3 regions of the Paenibacillus rhizoplanae genome follow, and region 1 is predicted to be linked to each of the others. Evidence: predicted binding sites of a transcription regulator. Region 1 holds the regulator's gene; each other region holds the start of a gene.
What was found. The regulator Rex, encoded in region 1, represses fermentation and respiration genes when NADH is low (regulators of the CRP and FNR family bind a similar motif). The targets are predictions, from matches to a motif close to TTGTGAAATATTTCACAA.
Positions count from the first base shown of each region.

Region 1 (5,727 bases):
TCATGCCGGATCAGGAAGTCCAGCGCTTCACGCAGCTCCTGCTTAGCATTGTCCTGTCCGCCGATCTCTTCAAAAGTTAGCTTGGAGGGGCCATTCTTCTTACGCTTCTTGTCCGCACCTGCATTGACGGCCAAACCACCGCGGGCATGGGCTATGAACAGGAGTGCGGCAACCATGCCTAGCGCTATGATTACAGGGAAGATATTAATCCCGACAAAAGCCATAAAAATCAGCATGACCGGAATGAAACCGGCTACAACCTCTTTCCAGTACTTAGGCATTGTTCCACACTCCCATCTTCGCTGCTGCACGCGGCAGAATGATAAATTTGCTCTCTGTGCCGTTGCTCAGGCTTACATACACATTGTTGTCGTCAATCTCTGTGGTAGCTGTAACTCCGCTGTACTTACTGTCCTGCTCCTTCAGTCCGTCCAGCTTCGCTGGGATCAATGTATACTTCCGGCTCTCCATTGCTTCTGCTACAGAGAACATTGCTTTATCCCAATACTCGTCCAGCAGCTCGCTTGGTTTCTGCTCCACATCCAGCTTCAGGGTCCGGCCATCAATGGCGGTGCTGCCTTCTCGCGATACATACTGCACCAGCTCACGTAATTTCGTGCCCGGCTGCAAATCCAGTTTCAAAGTGACTTCATTGCGTTTAATAGTAATATGGGAATCCTTCACTCCCTGGTAGGAAGATACCAGCTTTTGCAGCGGCTCCTGCACCACGAATTGACGGTAAGAATACCAGCCACCAAACAATAATGCAGCAGACAGCAGAGACGTTAGCAGCACAGGCATAAGACGAAGTTTCAAGAAACGTCCTCCTCTCAATAATGACCAAGCTTAACTCTATAATAAAGACCAGCCAGCGTGTCTAGCGCCCATCCGAGACTGACATGCTCTTAAGCATGTCTTGATACAAGTAGTAGTATATCATAGGTGTATATACGATTTTACATAAAGTTGTGAATATATTTAAAATTTTTGATACTAATTTCTGGATGTTTCATGAGGAATGAAAAAACGGCAGCTCAGATTCAGATCCTGAAATGCCGCTGCTACATTCATATTCCGGCGTACACTACATCCGGCTAACGCTTAATTTCACCGGTCATATATTCTGCAAAATCAGTTAATAGCTCCAGGTCATAGCCTTGGTCGCTAACCGCTCCTCTATACTCTTCCAGGCATCTTCTGAGCAGCCCGTGAAAGCGTTCCGGCAAATGCTGCAGTCCCCACTCTCCGCCTTCCTTCTTGGAAGAGATATAATCCTCCTGCAAATAGTAGAGCACTCTGCATAGATTCAGTGTGTAATAGACCGGAGATTTATTAATATTCTGCGGCGCATCTTCGACATCCCGGACAATGGAATCCAGATAGTACCTGCGGTCTACCGGCGCAAAGGCCTCGCGGATCGGCTCCCCGTACAAGATAAACCCGCGATGGTAGACCACTGCAAAATGCGCCGCAAGATCAGCATCCTCAAAACCGCCGCACAGATAATTCTCCTCGGTTCTATACCGCTCTAAATGAGCTTCCGAAAAGTGAAATTCAAACGGCGTAGGATACACAAAATTGCGCAGATATGTCTTCAGGACGATAGACAGTTCGATTCCGCGCTTATTCGGCAGACTGTCATGATAGGCTACGATACGCCCGGCAAGTCTCAGACTGGCTTCTGCGGACAGCTTGTCCTGTATAACGATCAGCAGATCAATATCGCTTGAATCCGCTTGAAAACAGCCCATGGCCAGCGAGCCATGCAGGTAAACCCCCGACAGATTATCCCCCAGCTCCTCCTTGAACAAATCCACCGCCTGATCCAAATATGCTAATATCTCCAATTTCATCATCCTCCTTGATTGAACATATATGTAGGTTAGCGCTAGCAGACGAGGTATACACTCCGTATATCAATTGATGTACCTCAAACTTTTCAACATGATGGATAAAAAAACGGAGGAACAGATAATCTGTCCCCCCGTTTTTATTCTGCCGCTGAGCGCTTAGCTTAACGGTTCGGCAGACTGTACCCCTCACCGATGGCGCTGCCATCCTTGAAACGGTAGAAGTTATAATAGAAGCGCCCGTCTTTTTTGTAAAATAGCTGCCAGGCATATTCCCCGTTATATACACCGGGCAGCAGCCGTTCGATCGTAATGTCCGGCAGCTGGGCGGTTATGATCCCGCGCATCTTCTCTTCTGAGGTTCCTTTGCTCAGCTCTTCGGCATACAGGCCGTTGTCGCCTCCGGCAGGCTTGCCCTCCAAGGTATAACGGACCCACACCATCAGCTCGGTACCCGCTTCATTTTTGCCGGTTAGCACCCAGTAGATCTCATTCTCATTCCAGACGGATTTCTGGGCCTTGGTAACCTCTGTTAGCCCGGCACGCGCCTGGGCCAGCTCCTTGGCCTCACTCCGCTCGTTCCACTGATCCTTCATAATGTAGGCATAGAACTGGCTTAGTCCGAACAGAAGGAGCAGCACCACGGTAATCCCCAGCCAGATCCATTTTCTCCTCTTCTTCTTCACCACGCTGCTTCCTTTCCCGTTCTCCTGAGTTACCGTTTAAGCAGGCTCTCGAACGTCTCCTGTGCTTTGCGGCGGATGGCTTCTTCATCAAGTGTCAGGCATTGTCCATGCTTCACAACCTGCTGGCCGTTCACCCATACATGCTCCACATCCTTGGCGCTGGCCGAATATACAGCATGGGAGAGCAGATCGGTATGCGGCAGCATATGCGGCTGGTCAATATCAAGCGCGATGAAGTCGGCCTTCATCCCTGCTGCAAGGCGGCCTACACCGCTTAGGAAAATAGACTGCGCTCCGTACTCCGTAGCCATCAGAAGCGCCTCAGGAGCCGGTACCGCTGTTGGATCACCGCTTACGCCCTTGTGGATCAGCGCAGCCAGCCTCATCTCTTCGAACATATCCAGATTGTTGTTGCTTGCCGCGCTGTCCGTACCCAGGGAGACCTTAACCCCGGCTCTCAGCAGCTCCGGAACACGGGCAACACCGCTGGCCAGCTTCAGGTTACTGCCAGGGTTATGCGACACGCCAACGTTATGGCGGGCCAGAATCCCGATCTCCTCATCGTTCAGATGAACCCCGTGGGCAATAAGCGAAGGACGGGTAAACATCCCCAGCTTCTCCAGATGTGCGACCGGACGAAGGCCGTAGTCGGCCACGTTCTGCTCCACTTCATGGCGCGTCTCGGACATATGGGTATGCATCGGCAGATCCAGATCATGGGCAGCCTGCACAAACTTCATGAAAAACTCTGGAGGACAGGTGTACGGGGCGTGCGGCGAGAGCATGGTCGTAATTCTGCCGTCAGCCTTGCCATGCCAGTTACGGGCAAAAGCAATCGCCTCAGCGAGCTTGGATTGCTGTACCTCTTCCGGGCACAGCCCAATTACGCCGCGCATCAGCACAGCACGAATACCGGACTGCTCGGTCACTTCCGCTACCCGGTCCATATGATCATACATATCGAGGAAGGTTGTTGTGCCGCCCTTCAGCATTTCCAGCACGGACAAAGAAGTTCCCCAATATACATCATCACCAGTGAATTTCTCTTCCATCGGCCACATCTTCTCCTGCAGCCAAGTCTGAAGCACCATATCGTCGCCGTATCCGCGCAGCAGTGACATGGCAGTATGTCCATGGGTATTGACCAGACCAGGCATGAACAGCAGACGGCTGCCGTCTACGACCTGAGCGCCATCCTCCACTGCCGGCTCAGCTTCACCTATGTAAGTAATCAGATCATTCTCCAGGGTCATATACCCGCTCAGCACTGGCTTATCGCTGCCCGGAACCAGAAAGTGCCCGTTCTTGATTATCGTGATCTTACTGCTCATCTTCAGCCGCATCCTTTCCATCATGCAAATAATAGGCCAGGCTCTGCAGATCTGTGGTGAAATCAGCGGCGTGAATCCGGATATTGGCAGGCGTCTTGAGAATAACCGGTGCGAAGTTCAGAATCGCCTCAATGCCGGAATCCACAAGAATATCGGCTACATTCTGGGCTTCGCTGTCGGGCACAGTAATGATCCCGATCCGGATTCCCTGTGAGCGGATTGTACTGCTTAGCTCCTCCATCGGCTGCACAACCAGCGAGTTGATCTGCTGGCCCACCTTCGGCGGATAGGCATCGAAGATGGCAGTGATCTTCATCGTATCCTTCAAGTAAGCGTTGTAGTTAGACAAGGCATGACCGAGATTACCGGCTCCAACCAGTGCAACATTAATTTGCTGGTCAAGCTTCAGGATGTGACGAATCTTCTCAATCAGATAGGACACATCGTAGCCGATGCCTTTTCTGCCGAAATCACCGAAATAAGCCAGATCCTTGCGGATCTGGGCGGGGTTCAGATCTAGCTTTTGGCCCAGCTCCTGAGAAGAGACTGTGGAGATTTCACGTTTTTGGAGATCGTTCAGGAATCGCAGGTACACTGGAAGTCTGCGCACGACGGCCTCCGATATTTTATCCGATTTCATGTATTCTCCTCCTTAAAAGTTTTGTTAGACCCGTACAATTATAGCAACCGTACCCCGCCGCCTGCCGGAGTAGCAGAGGAGGCGGGAACGGATCATCAGGTTAATCATGACTTATTAATAATAGCAATAGCGGATGAATTAGGAAACCCCGCCGTCTTCCAGCCATTCGGCGATTCTCGGAACCATCTGCTCGGTGAGCATATGCTCCATCTTGGGACCGGGGAGCGAGTACAGGAAGTACTTCCCGTAATATGATTCAATCACTCTGGTGTCATAGACAATCACGATCCCCCGGTCCTTCGCCGTACGGACCAGCCGCCCGAAGCCCTGCTTGAAGCGGATAACGGCCTGCGGCACGGACAGCTTCATGAACGGGTTCTTCTTCTGTGCCTGAAGCAGCTCCGACTTCGCCTCAGCCAGCGGGTGATTCGGCGGCTGGAACGGCAGTCTGACAATCGCCAGGCAGGTCAATGCTTCTCCAGGAATATCGACCCCTTCCCAGAAACTGCTGGTACCGAGCAGGACGGAGGCCGGGGTGTCCTGGAAGCGGCGGATCAGCTTGCTCCGGCTGCCGCCCTCCACGCCTTGTCCCAGCACCGCGATATCCTGCGAGACAAGTGCCTCCTTCAGCGGGTCATAGACCTGGCGCAGCATTTTGTAGGAGGTGAACAGCACCAGCATCCGACCCCGTGTAGCTACAGCCGTCTCAGCAAGGGAGTGGACTAACGTGTCCACGAAACGGGCATCCCCTATACTTCCCTTAACGCTCGGGAAGTCGCGGGGAATGACCAGCAGTGCCTGCTCACGGTACTTGAACGGCGACGGAAGCAACGCAGTCATCAGACGCCCTTGCTCCGCAGCCTCACCAAGGCCCAGGTTATCCATCATGAACTGGAAGGATTTATCCACCGATAAGGTGGCCGAGGTCAGGATAATGCTCTTCTTCTTGTCGAAGAACAGCTCCCTGAGCTGGGTGCTGACATCTACGGGAACGGCATACATTTGCAGCGACTTGCCCTTATAATTGCCGCTTCCCTCCAGCCAATACACAATATTCTCATCATTCAGGCTCATGAAGAAGCGAATCTGCTCTCTAATGGATGCCAGGTCCTTGAACAAGCCGCCTATATCCGTCACAAGACTGTCCGAGGAGGACTGGCTGTCCGTGTCACGCATCTCACTGAGCATCTTGTCACCCTTGCGGATGATATCGCTCAGAC
Region 1 is NZ_JBHUKY010000020.1:79,944-85,670, reverse strand. It holds gene ACFSX3_RS10165 (AAA family ATPase) at 1-281, opposite strand, end outside; gene ACFSX3_RS10160 (hypothetical protein) at 274-816, opposite strand; gene ACFSX3_RS10155 (aminoglycoside adenylyltransferase domain-containing protein) at 1,095-1,853, opposite strand; gene ACFSX3_RS10150 (cell wall elongation regulator TseB-like domain-containing protein) at 2,015-2,536, opposite strand; gene ACFSX3_RS10145 (amidohydrolase) at 2,566-3,867, opposite strand; gene ACFSX3_RS10140 (redox-sensing transcriptional repressor Rex) at 3,857-4,507, opposite strand; gene dinG (ATP-dependent DNA helicase DinG) at 4,646-5,727, opposite strand, start outside.

Region 2 (5,727 bases), on a different contig from region 1:
CCTGTACAGCTTCTACACCGTTGATTTCGTCAAAGGCAATACCTTCGTCGGCCTGGACAATTACGCCAGGGCGCTTACCGACCCCGATGTGCTGATTGCTGTCCAAAACACCCTGTACTATATGCTGCTCTGCCTGGTGATCGGCTTCTGGGTTCCGATTGCCTTTGCCATTGCGATCTCTGAGCTGCGGAAATTTGGCGGATTCGTGCGCGTTGCCGCATATTTGCCATATGTCATGCCTGCTGTAGTCCTATACGGGCTGTGGCGTTGGCTGTATGATCCGGTTGGACCGATTAATGCCGTAATCGGCAGCACCGGAGCGGAGCAGATCGCCTTCCTGACCGATACGCGGTGGTCGATGATCTCGCTGGTCTTCATGGAGACCTGGCAGCAGTTCGGCTCGGGGATGCTGATCTATCTTGCTGCGGTGCTTAGTATTCCCCGGGACTGGTATGAGGCCGCCGAGATTGACGGAGCCGGAGTCTGGGCGCGTATCCGCCACATCACCCTGCCTTCGCTGCGTAATCTAATCCTGCTTATGCTAATTCTTCAGGTCATTGCCACCTCACAGGGCTACCAGTCACAGATGGCCTTACTGGACGGGGGGCCGAACAATGCTACGCTGACGTATGCGCTGCTTATTGTGAAGTATGCTTTTACCAGACTGGATTATGGTACGGCGACTGCGCTGGGGATGCTGATGTTTGTTGTTCTGGGCGGTTTGGGCATTCTTCAGTTCAAGCTTAACAAGGAGGACAACTAGGATGAAGAGCGCAGACAGAGGGATTCTCTCGGAGCATGACTTGAAAAAGACCAGCAACAGGGTTGTTTACGGAATTATGGTGCTGTTCATTGTCCTGATGATATTCAGCATGTTGTATCCCATACTTATGACAATGTTCAACGGCCTTAAGTCCAACGTCGAGGTGAATTCTTTCCCGCCGCATTTTTTTCCGCAGGAATGGCATTTCGGCAATCTGAAGGATGCGCTGAATTATATCGATCTGGCCATGTTTCTGCGGAACACCCTGTATATTTTTGTAGGAAATATGGTCGCTACCTTAATTGTATTGGGACTCGCGTCTTTCAGTATCTCGCGGATGAATGTGCCTTACCGCAAGGCCTTCTATTTCTTCTTCCTGATGACGCTGTTCATTCCGGCCACGAGCTATATGATTCCGAACTTTGTCAATCTGAAGGAGTTGGGTCTGCTCAATCAATATGCGGCCTTCTGGCTGCCGGCAGGCGCGAACACGTTCTTCTTCCTGCTGCTTAAGAACTTCTTCGACGGAATTCATCCCGAGATTCTGGAAGCCGCGCGGATGGACGGGGCCTCGGAGCCAAGAAGCTTTTTCACCATCGCGGTGCCGCTGTCGGTTCCGATTTTTGCAACACTGGCGATCTTCATCTTCTCCACAGCCTGGAACGACTGGTTCTGGCCGTCGCTGGTCATGCACAGTGAGGACAAGTATACGCTCGCTACCGCCATCTATAAGTACGTTATCAATGTAAAGGCACTGAACACGAACATCAAATTTGCGATTCTATTTATTGTCTCTCTGCCGCCGATCCTGGTGTTCCTGGTCTTCCAGAAGTTCATTATGCGCGGAGTTTCACTGTCGGCGGTCAAAGGCTAGGCAGGAAGGATAAGTTCCGGTAGAGATCGTAAACCTGCACATGAAGGGAATATAAATACACCTCGTTTGTAAACGGTTTCTCTTTTAAGATGAATTTGTAAGCTCATTATGATATGGAAAAGGGGAGTTACCATGCGTAAAGTTTCCAGCGTATTCGCCTGCCTCCTGGTCACGGGGACCTTATTGTCCGCTTGCGGGGGCAATAGTAACGGCAACAAGCCGGCGGCTGACGGGGGAGAAGCGACACCTGCACCAGCGGCTACCCAAGCGGCAGAAGAGTCGGCAACCCCGTCACAGGCACCGGCCGATGATATTACCCAGAAAAAGGTAACGATCAAAATCCACTATCCTACGCCTGACCTGACCGAGGTGAGAGCGCAGGAGGATGACAAAATCAAGCGGTTCCAGGAAGTCTATCCGAACGTGGAGATTGTCAAGGACGACTGGCAGTATAATGTAAGCGAGATCGGGGTGAAGATGGCTGCGAACGAAGCGCCTACCTTCTTCAACACGTATGCCACCGAAGCCAAATTCCTGATTGAGAAGGGCTGGGTAGCCGACATCACCGATCTGTGGAACAATTATGAGTTCAAGGATCAGATCAATCCTGTGCTGCAGAACCAGTTCATCATTGACGGCAAGGTGTATGGAGTAACCCAGAAGGGTTATGTCACTACAACAATGATCAACAAGAAGATGCTTGATGACAAAAGTGTAGCTGTACCTCCAATGGACTGGACCTGGGACGACATGCTGAACACAGCCAAAGGAGTGGCCGATCCCAAGAAGGGAATCTCCGGGATTGCGCCAATGGGTAAGGGCAACGAAGCAGGCTGGAATTGGACCAACTTCCTGTTTGAAGCAGGCGGAGAGATCCAGAAGATTGAAGGCGGCAAGGTGGTGGCAACCTTCAATTCCGAAGCCGGGATCAAAGCGCTGGACTTCTATAAGAAGCTGAGATGGGAAGCTGGGGCCGTTCCCCAGGATTGGGCGCTCGGCTGGGGCGATGCTGTAGGCGCCTTCCAGCAGGGCCGCACCGCGATGGTGATGGCCGGATCTGACGGTGTCATTGAACAGGCGCTTAACCAGGGCGGGTTCAAGCCTGAGGATGTGCTGACCTATCCCATGCCTGCGGCTGAGAAGGGCGGCAAGCATACCGGTGTTCTCGGCGGCGACTATCTGGTCATCAACCCGAATGCCAGCAAGGATGAGCAGGAGATGGCCTTCCGTTATATTACCTTCGACTATTTCTCGGATAAAGGCCTGGAAGCGCTCGACGCCATTATCAGCCAGCGTAAAACGGACGGGAAATACTACATCCCGCCGCTTCTGGATTACTATGCTGCCGATTCCGACTTCGGCAAGAAGACCAAGGCCGTCTATGACAAGTACGACATTGTATATCAGTACAGTCCCGAAATCATGGCGCTGCTGGACGGCAAGCCTGAAGCCCAGTACAACACTCAGGACTATTATGCAACGATGTCCAACGTGATCCAGGAGCTGTTCGCCAAGGAAGGCACAGACTCGAAGGCCCAGCTTGATGCGGCGGCCGCAACGGTCCAGCACAAATTCTTCGATACGATTAAGGCAGAGTAGCTTAAGATGGCTTTCCCTAGAGTCGGGAAAAAGATGAATAAGGGGGAGACAGCAGAGATGCTGTCTCCCTTTTTTTAAAAGATAAGAATTTATATGCTTCGCGCTATAATTATCCTTATCTTTCTCGCTGAAACGGAACCGTCCTTTAAAAGGATGGCAATGCGTTTCCGCTTGTTAGCTGAGATTTATATTTATATTCACCGTCTGAGTGAGTCTATAGAAGAGCACCGTATGAACCGAAGTTACGGCTGGGCATTCGTGAGCAGAATTTCCGAGGCCCACCCGGCATCGCAAGGCAAGATGGGCCATCAACGCTACAGCTTGTGGGTTGGCGTTCGCAGATTAGACAAATATCAATTAAATATTGCATATAATATGGAAAAAATCCCGGTATATGATCGAATGAAAGCGCTTTGAAAACAACTCAAAAAAAACTTTATACTTTGTGAAAGATTTCACTATACAAGGTGAAAAGGATGTGCTAAGATAAATGTATAGAAAGAAACAACCTAAAAATTGACAGGAGGACGAGGGAGATGGCAGTTAAAAACGAAGTCGCCGCCCAAGTGAAACAAACCACCGCTGAAGAGTATATTCAGGTTTTGGTGGATAAAGCAAAGAAAGCCCACGAAGCGTTCATGGGCCTGGATCAAGAGCAGACAAACACAATCGTTCATGCAATGGCGCTGGCCGGACTCGACAAGCATATGTACCTGGCCAAACTGGCTGTTGAAGAAACAGGACGCGGAGTATACGAAGACAAAATCACGAAGAACATCTTCTCCACTGAATATATCTGGCACGGAATTAAGTACGACAAGACTGTAGGCGTTATTGAGGATAACGTTTATGACAGCTTCCAGAAGATTGCTGAACCCGTCGGAATCATTATGGGTATCACACCGGTAACCAACCCAACATCCACCACGATGTTTAAAGCTTTGATTTCCGCAAAGACACGTAACCCTATTATATTCGGTTTCCACCCGTCGGCGCAAGAGTGCAGTGCGGCAGCAGCCAAAATTCTGCATGATGCAGGCGTAGCAGCCGGCGCACCTGAGAACTTCATCCAATGGATTGAACTTCCTACGATGGACAAAACAAACGCACTGATGAACAATCCGGACGTTGCACTGATTCTGGCAACCGGCGGATCGGCAATGGTCAAAGCAGCTTACAGCTGCGGCAAACCGGCACTCGGCGTAGGTCCTGGTAACGTGCCTGCCTTCATTGAGAAGAGTGCTGACATTGATCAGGCTGTAACAGACCTTATCCTGTCGAAGACTTTCGATAATGGTATGATCTGTGCTTCCGAGCAGGCAGTCATCATTGAAGAAGCTATCTTCGATCAAGTGAAGAAGAAAATGATTGCAAACGGCTGTTACTTTGTGAACAAAGAAGAAGCTGCCAAGCTGACAAGCGGCGCAATGAACGTTGAGAAATGTGCGGTTAACCCGGCTATCGTTGGCCAATCCGCAGTGAAGATCGCTGAAATGTGCGGCATTCAGGTTCCTGCCGGAACGAAGATTTTGGTAGCTGAGCTCGAAGGTGTAGGCACTAAATATCCATTGTCCGCTGAGAAGCTGAGCCCGGTTCTGGCTTGCTACAAAGTGAAGAATGCTGACCAAGGTATCGAACGCGCAGCTCAAATCGTTGAATTTGGCGGCATGGGCCACAGCTCGGCTATCCATTCCAATAATGAAGAAGTCATCATGAAGTTCTCCAACCGTCTGCAAACCGGACGTATTCTCGTCAACTCGCCATCCACACACGGCGCAATCGGCGATATTTACAACACCAATATCCCTTCATTGACACTGGGCTGCGGATCTTATGGACGCAACTCGGTATCGCAGAACGTGACTGCAATCAATCTGATCAACGTGAAAAGGGTGAACCGTCGTACCGTGAATATGCAATGGTTTAAAGTACCTGACAAGATTTACTTCGAAAAGGGAGCCTCTCAGTATCTGGCCAAAATGCCTGACATCACACGTGTAGCAATCATCACTGACCCTATGATGGTGAAGCTGGGATATGTGGAAAGAGTTGAACACTATCTGCGTCAACGCCAGACTCCTGTAGCCATCGAAGTGTTCTCGGAAGTTGAACCAGATCCATCGACGACTACTGTAGAAAAAGGCGCGGCAATGATGCACAGATTCCAGCCTGACTGCATTATCGCACTCGGCGGCGGTTCCCCAATGGATGCTGCCAAGGGCATGTGGCTGTTCTACGAACATCCGGATGCAGACTTCAACGGTCTGAAGCAGAAGTTCATGGATATCCGCAAACGGGTATACAAATTCCCTAAGCTCGGCAACAAAGCAAAATTCGTTGCGATTCCAACAACTTCGGGTACCGGTTCTGAAGTAACATCTTTCGCAGTTATCACAGACAAGACAACAGGCAATAATACGAAGTATCCTCTGGCCGATTATGAGCTGACTCCAGATGTAGCCATTATCGATCCGGAATTTGTATACAGCTT
Region 2 is NZ_JBHUKY010000023.1:286,714-292,440, forward strand. It holds gene ACFSX3_RS14290 (carbohydrate ABC transporter permease) at 1-763, shown strand, start outside; gene ACFSX3_RS14295 (carbohydrate ABC transporter permease) at 765-1,637, shown strand; gene ACFSX3_RS14300 (ABC transporter substrate-binding protein) at 1,770-3,236, shown strand; gene adhE (bifunctional acetaldehyde-CoA/alcohol dehydrogenase) at 3,773-5,727, shown strand, end outside.
Region 2: the regulator Rex is predicted to act here: its motif matches at 3,680-3,697, upstream of adhE (bifunctional acetaldehyde-CoA/alcohol dehydrogenase).

Region 3 (5,727 bases), on a different contig from region 1:
GGCCCCGTTCAGGCGTAATCTGTACCTCGATCAGCGCCGTCACCCGTTCATCATCGACTTTGTCCCAATTGACAACCGTCGCGTATTTCACAATGACATGGTCCTGCTCCATTTCGGCAATCACGGTCTTGACATCTTCTTCCTCCGCACCAAGCAGGGTCGCCATTAATGCCGTTGAGCTTCGCGCGTCCTCCTTGAGCAGTTCCAGCACTTTCCTCTTCAATTCATTCATTCTTAGGGCCTCCTGCAAAAAAGAGTTTAGTATTAATATGACATGAAAAGTACCGTTCTGCAAACAAAATAACCCCGCCGAGGCGGGGCTATAGGGCTTCATTCCCTTTGTATTTTCTCCTGCATGGCCGGGTAAGCGCTCTAATGCTTCACCGGGCCAGCGCCGGGGTTACATATAATAGGAACCATTGTGCTGCTGCTGGACGTTCGGCTGATGCTGCGAAACATTCGAATTCTGATTATAGGCTCCTGCCCCGCCTGTTTTCTCACGCACGAACTGCTGCAGCTTCTGCTGGGTCTGTTGGGCACTCTGAATCTGCTTGTCCACATCCTGACGCAGCGCTTTGCCCGGAGGGGCGTACATGTTCATTTGCGACATCTGCATGTACAATTCACCCTGAATTCTGAGGGTATCCATAGTCAAATCATTGAATACCCGTCTGACGGCGGGACAATTCGATTCTGTAGCTGCTGTGGTGTACTCGCGGACTGTCCGCTTCAAATCGGCCAAAATCGTATAGAGTAAATCTTCATCCGCCATAAACGGCGTTCCATTCTGTGCGTGCACGGTAAAACCTCCTTCAAAGTTTGTGGGTTCTGCCTGTTATTGCGGCTGCGATGGTGCGTATTGCTGATGCTGATGGAGCAGCTGGACCAGCATATCCATGTGGTGGGTATGACTCTGAATCTGCTGGATGCAGATCCCCTGCACGGCAGAGTTCTGAGTGGTTCCGGCTGTAGCCGCGAGCTGCTTAATCAGCAAATCCTCATTGGAAATGGAATCGGTGATGTATTCCAACTCTTTTCCGCTAAGTGCCTGCATTTGGTTAGATTGCATGTTCGGTAGTCCCTCCTTCTGGTTGTTCAAGCGTTCCTTAGTATGCTTCCGGGGAAGGCTGTTTATGTGCCGGAAGGTACATTAAGCAAGCTCACACTTGATGAATAATCTTTAGGGACTTGACGCATGAGACTCTTCAATAGTGCAAATAATACTACTCTGAATGACATAGAGGAGCGAACAGATTTATGAAACTCGTCAGCGGGCAACTGCCCTGGGAACACACACTGCCCGAGCCTCCGGTATATCCGGTACTTGCGGAAGACATTACCTGTGACTGCCTGATTGTAGGCGGCGGGATGGGCGGAGCGATGATGTCTTACCGCATGTCCCTCACCGGAGCAGATACGGTTCTTATCGATAAAAGAACGATCGGCGCCGGAAGCTCCCACGCCAATACGGGACTGCTGCAAATCGCCAATGACAAATCACTGACTGCCTGTATGAATACCTTCGGGGAAGAGAACGGTGTGCTGTTCTACAGACTCTGCCAGCAGGCCATGCGTGCGATTCTGGAGCTGCCCGGAAAGCTGGACATCGATCCGCAGATTATTGAGCGCAGCAGTCTGCTGTATGCCAGTACGCCGGAAGATGTTGGTATGCTGAAGCTGGAGAATGAGAATCTGGTGAAGCACGGCTTCCATTCGGAATTCTGGGAGGAGGAGACGGTCCGCGCCCATTATGCCTTCTCCAAACCAGGTGCGCTATATTCCAAAGGAGATGCGGAGACCAATCCGCTGCGGACGGTACACAGTCTGATTCATAAGGCGCACTCCGGCGGGGTACGGATCTATGAGCATACCGAAGCCCTTCATTATGAGTACAACGCAGACGGTGTAATCTGTCATACCGGACAGGGGCGGATTGTTGCGAAGAAGGTTGTCTTTGCTATGGGGTACGAGACCCAGGAGATGAAGAAGGACAGGGGAGCAGAGCTGATCAACACCTATGCTATTATGACTGAACCTCTGCCCGCTCTTCCGAAATGGCACGAGCAGAGCCTGCTCTGGGAAACGGCCCGGCCTTATCTGTACTTCCGGACCACCCCGGACGGACGGATTATCGCCGGCGGCAAGGATGAGCAGCTTACCAGCGTGGATCGGCGTGAGGTAAGGGTCCTCTCCCAGTGTGAGCGTCTGGTCGAGGAGGTTACGGCCCTGTTCCCGGAACTTCAAGGAATCAAGGCCGAATATTCCTGGGGAGCGGTCTTCGGCTCCACCCGTGACGGGCTGCCTTATATGGGGCCGCACCCGGAGTTCCCGCACTGCTACTTCATTGAAGGCTATGGTGGAAACGGTACGGTCTACAGCATGATTGCCGCCGAGCTGCTTGCAGATACGCTGGCCGGCAAGAGCCGCCCGGAGCTGGAGCTGTTCTCGCTGACCCGTTCGGCGAAGCCTGCGCCCTCCCTGGCGATACAGCCATAACGCTGCAACACAGAAAGGGATGCCCGCATAGCCTGATGGCTGCGGAGCATCCCTTTTCCGTTGAATACTTATGCAAATAACGATATAGAAGAATAATAGCTTATTGCGCTTTTACAAATTCAGCCGACTTGATTCCTGCCTGACGTCCGAAGATAATAATCTCGGCTACCGAGTTACCCCCGATGCGGTTCTCGCCGTGTAGCCCGCCGACCACTTCTCCTGCCGCGAACAGTCCGGTAATCGCCTTGCCGTCTTTGTTCAAGACTTCTGTGTTGGTGTTGATCACCACTCCGCCCATCGTGTAGTGAATACCAGGGCCGATCTGAATGGCATAATACGGAGCACCGGACAGATCATTATCCATACCGGTAGTTCTGCCGAACTCGGCATCCGACTTACTCTTCACAGCACCGTTCCAAGTATCCACGGTAGTCTTAAGTGCAGCGGCCGGAACCTTCATCTGATCCGCCAGTGCCTCGATGGTATCTGCGGTCTTGACCACACCCATCTTGATGTATTGATCTACCGCCTTGACACGGGATTTGACTCCGGCGTTGAATACAAGATAAGCGGATTTCTCAGAAAGCTTATTAATTGAAGCCGTTACCTTGTCACGGGTATCCATCTCGTTGCCGAAGCGCTTGCCTTCAGCAGATACAAGAATAGCTCCTTCGCCCCGGACCGCTTCACCGATCAGGTAGGATTTCTCCTGCTGCACGGTCGGGTGAACCTGAATCTGATCCAGGTCTACGGTAGTTCCGCCGACTTTCTCGATCATGGCGATGCCGTCGCCGGTACTGCCAATCTGGTTAGTGGTGACCAGACCTTCCAGGTCCGGTCTGACTTTGGAGATCAGCTCCTTGTTGGCACCGAAGCCGCCGGTGGTTACGATAACTGCTGCTGCGCTGATCGTTTTGTCGTCGGCCTGGTTGAACAGCACCTTCACGCCGTTCACCTTACCGTCCTGTACCGTAAGCTCCTTCACATCCGCATTGACGAACAGCGGAATTCCCTGCTCCTGAACATTGCGGACGAGTCCTGCTACAAGATATTGTCCCACTGCCGAGCCGTCCTCCGGACGATGGGTACGCTTTTCCTTCATTCCGCCGGTAATGGTGATGTTGTTCAAGCGAATGCCAATCGAATCCAGCCAGTCAATGGCACTTGAGGAGTTATCCACGAAGAAATGAAGTAATTCCTTGTTGTTCGTGTCATGGCCGCCTTTTAGCGTCTCATTATAGAACAGCTCGTTGCTGTCTTCGATGCCCTGCTCCTTCTGGAACTTGGTCTGTGATGCATTCATCCCCGAGGAGGATTTCGTTGTATTCCCGCCAGCCATCGGCATCTTCTCCAGAATCACCGGGTTCATGCCGCTTGCCTTCGCTTCGAGCGCCGCAGACATACCTGCTCCGCCTGCACCGACAATGACGATATCGTATTTATCTTTTAATTGATCGTACGGAGTATAGCTCGCTTCGGATGCTCCCGACACGGCTTCTGCTGTCTCTTTAGGTGCAGCCGTTGCTGCAGGCTCAGTGGTCGCGCTGTTTGTTCCCTTGCTCTCATTCTTGCTGCTGCCCGCATTGTTGTTTCCGCAGCCTGCAATAACAAGCATAACGGAGAGAACGAGGATAAGCGCCGCTGTTGATCTCTTATTCATGTAAGTCTTGCCCCCTTGTGCATATTTTCACAATTATCATAGCGTCAAAGAAGCGGTTTGTGGAACCTTCCGTAAGTTATTAAAGAGTTTTGTAACTAAAGTAATCAGCGTGTGCCTTTAAATGTTCACACGCCCTCCTCTTCCTTCACCTCATATGGCACATCCACGATAAAATGCGCTCCCGGCCCGCAGCCGGCGGCAAGCTCAAGATGGCCCTTGAGTTTGTCTACACTTTTCTTCACCAGATATAGGCCGATGCCCCGCTGTTCACCCTTGGAGGAGTAGCCCTGAACGAAGATCTTCTCCCCCAGGCCCGCCGGAATTCCCGGACCGTTGTCGCTTACCTCGCATAGCAGCCGCCCCTCTTCATATTGAAAAGCAAGCTCCACCCGCTTCACAGGTTGCTCACGGAGCTCCCCCAGCGACTCCAGGGCATTATCCAGCAGATTTCCAGCGATCGTAATCAGCTCATGAATCACCTGCGGATCAGCCGGCTCCGGCAGATAGCTGTCTCCGGTCAGCAGCAGCTCCATCCCCGCTTCGCGTGCCCGGCTCAGCTTCCCCAGCAGAAATCCCGCCATCACCGGGTCCTTGATCTGTCTCGTAATCGACCCGATCTCCTTCTGGTAATTGCTTACCGTTCCCAGAATATATTGCTGCAGCTCATCATACAGGCCCATATGGGTCATGCCCATAATGACATGCAGCTTGTTCATGAACTCGTGGGCACCGGAGCGCAGCGCTTCTGCATAGACCGAGACTCCCGACAGCTTCTCCGCCAGCACAGCCAGCTCGGTCTCATCCCGGAAGGTGGCAATCGCGCCAACAATAGTACCGTTAACACGGACAGGAAGACTGTTCACCAATAGAGAGCTGTCCCCCAGCTCCAGCTCCTGGTCCTGTATTCCCTCTCCCTCAGCCAATACCCGCTCCAGACCCAGCTCCGGCCAAAACTCGGCAATCTGCCGGTTCATCGCGCTCCCGCCAATCCCCGCTGCCCGCAGAAGCCGCTGCGCCTCCATATTAAGGATGGTAATCCGCGCCTGCTGATCTACGGCAATAATACCCTCACGCGTGGATTCCAGCATCGCACTGCGTTCCTGGAGCAGCTTGGAGATGTCCTCCGGCTCCATCCCGAACACCATCCGCTTGATCTGGGCCGCCAAAATGAATGCTCCCCCCGCTCCCAGTAAGGCTCCCGAGACCAGAATCGCAATAATCGTCCACTCATTCAGCAGAACCAGCCGCTCGACCCGCTCCAGGGACAGACCAGCAATGACCACACCCACCTGATGCCCCCGGTTGTTATAGACCGGCACGAAGCCGCGCAATGATCTGCCGAGCGGCCCTGCCCCTTCGGAGATGCTCTCCCCTCCGCGCAGCGATATCTCCTGGCCGCCTCCCGCAAAGGGCAGTCCGACCAGCGAGGCATCCGGATGGGAGTAGCGGATACCCTTCATATCTGTCACTACCACGAACATAATATCATTGCGGCGGGCGATCCTTGAGGTGTAGTCCTGAATCTCCTTGCTGTTGCCCTCACTAAGCCCCTCCGAGACCAGCGGAATCAG
Region 3 is NZ_JBHUKY010000014.1:73,667-79,393, forward strand. It holds gene ACFSX3_RS05805 (Lrp/AsnC family transcriptional regulator) at 1-232, opposite strand, end outside; gene ACFSX3_RS05810 (spore coat protein) at 401-799, opposite strand; gene ACFSX3_RS05815 (hypothetical protein) at 836-1,069, opposite strand; gene ACFSX3_RS05820 (NAD(P)/FAD-dependent oxidoreductase) at 1,258-2,496, shown strand; gene ACFSX3_RS05825 (flavocytochrome c) at 2,597-4,156, opposite strand; gene dcuS (DcuS/MalK family sensor histidine kinase) at 4,282-5,727, opposite strand, start outside.
Region 3: the regulator Rex is predicted to act here: its motif matches at 4,172-4,189, upstream of ACFSX3_RS05825 (flavocytochrome c).